2 regions of the Kitasatospora sp. NPDC059571 genome follow, and region 2 is predicted to be linked to the other one. Evidence: riboswitches for the same ligand, from Rfam matches in the RefSeq annotation. Region 2 holds a riboswitch; the other holds the start of a gene.
What was found. Region 2 has a riboswitch for thiamine pyrophosphate ahead of thiO (glycine oxidase ThiO). Riboswitches for the same ligand answer to the same signal wherever they lie in the genome.

Region 1 (4,115 bases), on a different contig from region 2:
TGCGCGACCACGGCCTCCTGGTTCTCCGCCAGGGCCGCGGCACGGGCCTTGATCGCCTCGGCCTCGGCGAGACCCAGCGCGCGGGCCGCCTCGGCCGCCGCCAGACCCTTCGCCTCGGCCGCCGCCGCCTCGGCCTGGCCGGTCGCCTTGGTGGCCTCCGCGGACGCCAGACCGCGGGCCCGGGTGGCCTCCGCCTCGGCGTTGGCCGCGATCTTCACCCGGTTCGCCTCGGCCGCCGCCTTCAGCTCGGTCTCCCGGGCGAGCGCCTCGGCCGCGGAGATCCGCGCGTCACGGTCGGCCTGCGCCTTCGTCCGGGTCTCGTACGCCCGGGCGTCGGCCGGCTTGCGGACGTCCGCCTGGAGCTGCTGCTCTTTGCGGTGCGCCTCCAGCTCGGCGACCTTGGTCTCCTGGACGACGACCTCCTGCCGCGCGGCGGCCTGCGCCAGCGGGCCGGCCTGCATCGCCCGGGCGGTCGCGGTCTCCATCTCGGCCTGGTAGCCGGCCTGCTGGATACCGGAGTTGCGGGTCGCCTCGGCCTTGCGGGCGAACGCCTCCTGCTCCGCCTGGGTGGCCTGCCGGTCTGCCTCCGCGGCCGCGATGCGCGCGTCGCGCTGGACGGCCGCGGCGTGCGGCGCGGCGAGGTTCTTGATGTAGCCGGTCGGGTCCAGGATCTCCTGGATCTGCAGCGAGTCGATGATCAGGCCGAGCTTCTCCATCTCGGCGCCGGACGCCGCCCGGGTCTCGCCGGTCAGCCGCTCGCGGTCGCGGATCATGTCCTCGACCGTCAACCCGCCGACGATGGAGCGGAGGTGGCCGGCGAACACGTTGTGCACCCGGTGGCCCATCATCTTCTGCTGGTCCAGGAAGCGGCGTGCCGCGTTCGCGATGGACACCGGGTCGTCCCCGACCTTGAAGATGACAACGCCCTTGACGTGCACCGGAATACCCTGCGACGTCACGCACTCGACGTCCAGGTCGGCCTCGTTCAGGTCCAGGGACAGCTTGCGCACCACCTGGACGCCGGGCATCACCAGGGTGCCGCGGCCGGTGACGATCCGGAACCCCAGCCCGTCCGCGACCCCCTCGGAGCGGTGCTTGGAACCGGAGATGATCAGTGCCTCGTTCGGCTCGGCGACCCGCCACATGAGCTTGAAGAGCACGATCAGGATGATGAGTGCGGCCAGGCCGGCCGCTGCTGCGATGCCGATGAGCATCGGCTGATTCCCCCTTCAGGGCACACCCGTGTTCCGTGGCTGCGCTCTGTTGTGCAGGAAGGCGCGGAACGCGGTGGCAGCAGGAGATTCTGCGCCTCTCCCGATCACTTGGGAAGAGCATTTTGTCGAGCCTTTGCTGCAACTGCGTCCCGGCCCGGTCACCGCCGTCCGCAGCGCCGCCGACCGCCCCTGGCGGCCGGTCAGATCAGCGGGGCCACGTACACCGTCCGCGGCGGCTGGTACTCGACCACCACCACCGCCGTCCCCGGCGACAGGCTCTCCCCCGGCACCGCCGGGTACGCGAGGAACGCCTCGGTGCCGCCGCGCCCGGGGACGTGCACCATCACCTCGCCGACCAGACCCGGCCCGACCCGGCCCGTCACCCGCCCCGTGCTGCCCACCATGCGCCCAGTGTGCCCCGGGAGTCCGCTGGCCGGAACCCGTCTGGACCGGGGCGGGAGCGCCCGCTACGGTGTTGACGTCTTGTTGCAGGCAGCCGCCTGCGACCAACGGGAGCTCGGAGCACCGGGCTGAGAGGGCGCTGAAAGGTCCGCGGGTACGCGAACCGACCGCTGCGCCGACCGCAGGAACCTGACCGGGTAATGCCGGCGTAGGGAGTAGAGGTCTGATGACCACGTTCGAAGCACAGCCGCAGTCTGCCTCCGGCCGGGCGGCCGGCACCGTCCGCAGCGCGTCCACCGGCTACCCCACCCCGGCCTGGCGCAAGGCCTACCGCGAGGGCAGCCGCCCCGACCTGCGGGTCCCGTACCGCGAGGTCGACCTCACCAACGGCCGCAGCGTCCCGCTGTACGACACCTCCGGCCCGTACACCGATCCGTCCTACGAGGCGGACGTGCGGCGCGGGCTGCCCGCGCTGCGGGACGCCTGGATCCGCCAGCGCGGCGACGTCGAGGAGTACGACGGCCGGGAGGCCAGGCCGGAGGACGACGGGATCCGGCACACCGCGCCGCGCGGGGGCAACCTGCGCAACCTCGACGCCGTCTTCCCCGGCCGGCCGCGCCGTCCGCTGCGCGGCCGCGGCGGAGCCGCCGTCACCCAGCTCGCCTACGCCAAGCAGGGCGTGGTCACCCCGGAGATGGAGTTCGTGGCCCTCCGCGAGGGCCTGGCGCCGGAGTTCGTCCGTGCCGAGGTGGCGCGCGGCCGGGCCGTCATCCCGGTCAACGTGAACCACCCCGAGGTCGAGCCGGCCATCATCGGCACCAACTTCCTGGTGAAGATCAACGCCAACATCGGCAACTCCGCGGTCACCTCCTCCATCGAGGAGGAGGTCGAGAAGATGACCTGGGCGACCCGCTGGGGCGCCGACACCGTCATGGACCTCTCGACCGGCCGCAACATCCACACCACCCGCGAGTGGATCCTGCGCAACTCCCCCGTGCCGATCGGCACCGTGCCGCTCTACCAGGCGCTGGAGAAGGTCGACGGCCGCGCCGAGGACCTCAGCTGGGAGGTCTACCGCGACACGGTCGTCGAGCAGTGCGAGCAGGGCGTCGACTACATGACCGTGCACGCCGGCGTGCTGCTGCGGTACGTCCCGCTCACCGCCCGGCGCAAGACCGGCATCGTCTCGCGCGGCGGCTCGATCATGGCGGCCTGGTGCCTGGCGCACCACGAGGAGAACTTCCTCTACACCAACTTCGAGGAGCTCTGCGACATCCTCGCGGCCTACGACGTCACCTTCTCGCTCGGTGACGGCCTGCGGCCCGGCTCCATCGCGGACGCCAACGACGACGCCCAGTTCTCCGAGCTCCAGACGCTCGGCGAGCTCGGCCGGATCGCCCGTGAGCGCAACGTCCAGGTGATGATCGAGGGCCCGGGCCACGTCCCGATGCACAAGATCAGGGAGAACATGGACCTCCAGAAGGAGATCTGCGACGAGGCGCCGTTCTACACCCTCGGCCCGCTCACCACGGACGTCGCGCCCGGCTACGACCACATCACCTCGGGCATCGGCGCCGCGATGATCGCCTGGTGGGGCACCGCCATGCTCTGCTACGTCACGCCCAAGGAGCACCTGGGCCTGCCCAACCGGGACGACGTGAAGACCGGTGTCATCACCTACAAGATCGCCGCCCACGCCGCCGACCTCGCCAAGGGGCACCCGGGCGCCCAGGAGTGGGACGACGCGCTCTCCGACGCCCGCTTCGAGTTCCGCTGGGAGGACCAGTTCAACCTGGCGCTCGACCCGGAGACCGCGCGCGACTTCCACGACGAGACGCTCCCCGCCGAGCCCGCCAAGACCGCCCACTTCTGCTCCATGTGCGGCCCCAAGTTCTGTTCCATGAAGATCAGTCAGAAGATCCGCGACGAGCACGGCGACGGAGCGACCGCCGTCGAGTCCGGCTACGACGCCGAGGCCCTGGCCGGCATGCAGGCCAAGTCCGAGGAGTTCGCCGCCCAGGGCAACCGGGTGTACCTGCCGCTGGCTGACTGACCTGCAGACGAGCGCCGTCCCGAGCGACTTTCGCCTTCCGGGACGGCGCGTCGCCGTACAGGCCTACCGGGCGGCCGGACGACGGGTGAACGCCAACCGTCCGTGCTCACCCGCCGCCGGGCATGGCCGGACGGCCTGGTCCGCGCCGGCGGCGCGTCGGCAGGAGCCGTTCTGCCGACGTGTGCGGCGGTGCTCCTCAGCGCCACCGCATCCGATATGACCGCTCAGCCGTGTTCTTGAGCCATTTGTACGGACGTCGACCCTTCTGGGTACGCGCGGGTGGAACGTCGACGCCGAGGGAGCCGACGTCACCCCGGACGCTGATCGGCGTCCACCTCACCACGAGGTGACCGGAAATTGTTTCCGGCTCGCGGCAACCCTTTGCGGAGCCTGTGACCACAAGGAAGCAGATCCGGCCAGTGCCGGTGTCCCGATCCGCCTTCTGT
Region 2 (4,115 bases):
AGCACCTGCGGGCGGGCGGCGTGCGCCACGTCCGCGCGGTCGTTGACGGCGAACAGCCTGCCGTGCCGCCGGGCGGCGTCGGCGAAGACCTCCAGGTACTCCAGCTCCTGCCGGGCCTCCAGGCCCTTGTCGCGGAGCTGGACGACGTCGACGCCGCCGGCCAGCACCGCGTCCAGGAACTCCGGCAGGTCGCCCTGCTCGCGCCGCGCGTCGGTGCACAGGTAGAGCCGGGCGCCGGCGAGCTGCGTACGGGCGTCCGCCATCAGAGCGCCATCGCCTGGGCGCGGCGCTTGACCTCGGTGGCCCGGTTCTCGTGCAGGGCCTGGATCGGGGTGCCCGGCAGCGACGGGTCCTCGGTGAACATCCACTCGAGGATCTCCTCGTCGCTGAAGCCGGAGTCGCGCAGCACGGTCAGCGTGCCCACGAGGTGCTTCACCGGGCCGTCGTCGGTGATGAACGCGGCCGGCACCTGGAGGGACTTGTTCTCGCCGCGGCGCACGGCGAGCAGGGTGTGCGCCTTCACCATGTTGCGGACCTCGGTGACCTGCACACCCCAGCGCTCGGAGATGTCGGGCAGGTAGAGCCACGCGGGGACCAGGGCGTCAATCTTGGGATCGATCTCACTCACGGGACCAGACTGCCACCTGTGGCACCCCGGGCGCACGCAGCCCCGTCCGGCCCGGCGGACCGATGGCGGATCGTGACCGCCCGCGCGCCCCCGGTTCAGCGCACCGCGGCCTTCAGCGCCACCGCCGGGTCGGCGGCCGCCGCCGGGTCCAGCACGGCGCCGCGGTCGATCAGCCGCTTGGCCTGGTTGGCGTCGCGCGGGCGGTCCACCGAGAGCACCGCGGTCAGCACGCCGTCGCGCAGCCACAGCACCGACCAGGCGCCGTCCGCGGGCGAGCCGCGGTGCAGCGGCTCGTCGCCCTCGGCGTGCCGGCCCGCGTACTGGACCATCCGCCCGAACTGCTCGGACCAGAAGTACGGCACCGGGTCGTAGGGCGTGTCGGAGCCGAGCAGCGAGGCGGCGGCGGCCGCACCGGACTGCAGCGCGTGGTCCCAGTGCTGCACGGTGAGCCGGGTGCCGGAGCGGGCCGACGGGTAGGAGACGCAGTCGCCGGCCGCCAGGACCCCGGGCGCGCTCGTGCGCAGCCGCTCGTCGGCGAGCACCGCGCCCGCCGGGTCCAGGGCGACCGCGGAGCGGGCCAGCCAGCCGGTCGCCGGGCGGGCGCCGACCCCGACCACGACCAGGTCGGCGTCGATCCGGCCCCCGTCGGCGAGCCGCAGCCCGTGCTCCGCGACGGCGGTCACCGCGGCGTTGCAGCGCAGTTCGACACCGGCCTCGGCGTACCAGCCGGCCATCGCCGCGCCGATCCCGGCCGGCAGCACGCCGGGCAGCGGCTGCGGGCCGGCCTCGACGACGGTCACCTCGCAGCCGAGGGCGCGCGCCGCGGTGGCGGTCTCCGCGCCGATCCAGCCGGCGCCGACCAGGGCGAGCCGGGTGCCGGGGGTGAGCGCCTTGCGCAGGGCGAGCGCGTCGTCCAGGGTGCGCAGCACCCGGGCGCCCGAGGTGCCGGGCAGCTCGACGGCCTCCGCGCCGGTGGCGAGGACCAGGTGGTCGTGGGCGAGCGGGCCGGCGTCGGTGTGCAGCACCCCCGGCTCCAGGCCGGTGGCGCGGCGGCCGAGCAGCAGGTCGACCCCGAGGTGCTCCCAGTCGATGTCGAAGGCGGTGGACTCGCTGCCGCCGAGCAGCACGTCCTTGGAGAGCGGCGGCCGGTCGTACGGGCGGTGCGGCTCCTCGCCGACCAGCGCGATCCGGCCCCGCCAGCCGCCCTGCCGCAGCCCGAGGGCGCACTGGGCACCGGCCATCCCGGTGCCGACGACGACGACGCTCTCGATACCGCTCGGTTCAGCCACGGCGGCCACCCTATCCGCCGGGGTGTCCACCCTGCGTACGCGTTTTCGGCCGCCGTGACACGCGGCGTTATGGTGGGTGCACACCTCACACGGGAGCCCGGTGCACCGGGCTGAGAGGCGGGCTGAGGCGGCCCGCGACCGTCCGAACCTGATCCGGGTCATGCCGGCGAAGGGAGCAGCAGCGACGTGGCACGGCCTCACACCGACGCGTCCCCGGCCGGAGCGCACCCCGACGTGCTCGTGGTCGGCGGCGGCATCATCGGCCTCGGCGTGGCCTGGCGGGCCGCGCAGCGCGGGCTCGCGGTCACCGTGCTGGACCCCGCCCCGGGCGGCGGCGCGGCGCAGGTCGCCGCGGGCATGCTGGCCCCGGTGACCGAGCTGCAGTACGGCGAGGAGCCGCTGCTGCGCCTGGGGATGGCGTCCAACGAGCGGTACGCGGCGTTCGCCGCCGAACTGACCGGGGCCACCGGCCTGGACACCGGCTACCGGCAGACCGGCACCCTGGCGGTCGCCCTCGACGCCGACGACCGCGCGGAGCTGCGCGAGCTGCACGACTTCCACGGCCGCCTCGGCCTCGCCTCCGAGTGGCTGACCGGCCGCGAGTGCCGCCGGCTGGAGCCGATGCTCGCGCCCGGGGTGCGCGGCGGGCTGCACGTCACCGGCGACCACCAGGTGGACGGCCGCCGGCTGGCGCGCGCCCTGGTCGAGGCCTGCACCCGGGCGGGGGTGGTGCTGCACCGGGCCGCCGCCGCCGAACTGCTGCTGGCCGGCGACCGGGCGGCGGGCGTCCGCACCGACGACGGCGCCGACCTGACGGCCGGCCGGGTGGTGCTCGCCGCGGGCTGCCGCAGCCACCTGCTGCCCGGCCTGCCCGAGGGCGTGCTGCCGGCCGTCCGGCCGGTCAAGGGCCAGGTGCTGCGGCTGCACGTCCCGCCGGTGTACCGCCCGTTCCTGTCCCGCAACGTCCGCGCGGTGGTCCGCGGGCAGCACATCTACCTGGTGCCGCGCGCCGACGGCGAGCTCGTGATCGGCGCGACCTCCGAGGAGCAGGGCTACGACACCACGGTGACCGCGGGCGGGGTGTACGAGCTGCTGCGCGACGCGCACGAGCTCGTCCCCGGCCTCACCGAGCTGCCGCTGGCGGAGACCGGCGCCGGGCTGCGGCCGGGCTCCCCGGACAACGCCCCGCTGCTCGGGCCGACCGCGCTGCCCGGCCTGGTCGCCGCGACCGGGCACTACCGCAACGGCGTGCTGCTCACCCCGGTGACCGCGGACCTGGTCGCCGACTACCTCGCGACCGGCGAACTCCCCCCGCTCGCCGAGCCGTTCTCCCCCAGCCGTTTCCAGTCGAAGGCCCTCGCATGAACCAGATCTCACTGACCGTCAACGGCGAGCCGCGCGAGCTGCCCGCGGCCACCACGCTGGCCGAGGTGGTGGCCGAGGTCTCGGCCGCGCCGACCGGGGTCGCGGCGGCGCTGAACGAGGCCGTGGTGCCGCGCAGCGCCTGGTCGGCCACCGCGCTCGGCAGCGGCGACCGGGTGGAGATCCTCACCGCCGTCCAGGGGGGCTGAGCGATGGCCGACGACCTGCTGACGATCGCGGGCACCGCCTTCTCCTCGCGGCTGATCATGGGCACCGGCGGCGCCCCCAGCCTGGAGGTGCTGGAGCAGGCGCTGCGGGTCTCCGGGACGGAGCTGACCACCGTCGCGATGCGGCGGGTCAGCACCGCCGTCCAGGGCTCGGTGCTGGACGTGCTGACCCGCAACGGCATCCGGGTGCTGCCCAACACGGCCGGCTGCTTCACCGCGGGCGAGGCGGTGCTGACCGCCCGGCTGGCCCGCGAGGCGCTCGGCACCGACTGGGTGAAGCTGGAGGTCATCGCGGACGAGCGGACCCTGCTGCCCGACCCGGTCGAGCTGCTGGAGGCCGCCGAGACGCTGGTCGACGACGGCTTCACGGTGCTGCCGTACACCAACGACGACCCGGTGCTGGCGCGGAAGCTGGAGGACGTCGGCTGCGCGGCCGTGATGCCGCTCGGCTCGCCGATCGGCTCCGGCCTCGGCATCCGCAACCCGCACAACTTCCAGCTCATCGTGGAGAGCGCGAACGTGCCGGTGATCCTGGACGCCGGCGCCGGCACCGCCTCCGACGTGGCGCTGGCGATGGAGCTCGGCTGCGCCGCGGTGATGCTGGCCTCG

Region 1: it holds a riboswitch for thiamine pyrophosphate, as region 2 does, so the genes downstream of both, thiC (phosphomethylpyrimidine synthase ThiC) here and thiO (glycine oxidase ThiO) in region 2, are expected to answer to the same signal.

Annotation. Positions count from the first base shown of each region.
Region 1 covers NZ_JBHWBW010000232.1:307-4,421, forward strand. The annotation lists gene ACFV0G_RS23580 (SPFH domain-containing protein) at 1-1,214, opposite strand, end outside; gene ACFV0G_RS23585 (hypothetical protein) at 1,415-1,618, opposite strand; TPP riboswitch at 1,714-1,852, shown strand; gene thiC (phosphomethylpyrimidine synthase ThiC) at 1,843-3,669, shown strand.
Region 2 covers NZ_JBHWBW010000327.1:482-4,596, forward strand. The annotation lists gene thiE (thiamine phosphate synthase) at 1-263, opposite strand, end outside; gene ACFV0G_RS28025 (Rv2175c family DNA-binding protein) at 263-628, opposite strand; gene ACFV0G_RS28030 (NAD(P)/FAD-dependent oxidoreductase) at 724-1,926, opposite strand; TPP riboswitch at 2,006-2,093, shown strand; gene thiO (glycine oxidase ThiO) at 2,104-3,282, shown strand; gene thiS (sulfur carrier protein ThiS) at 3,279-3,488, shown strand; gene ACFV0G_RS28045 (thiazole synthase) at 3,492-4,115, shown strand, end outside.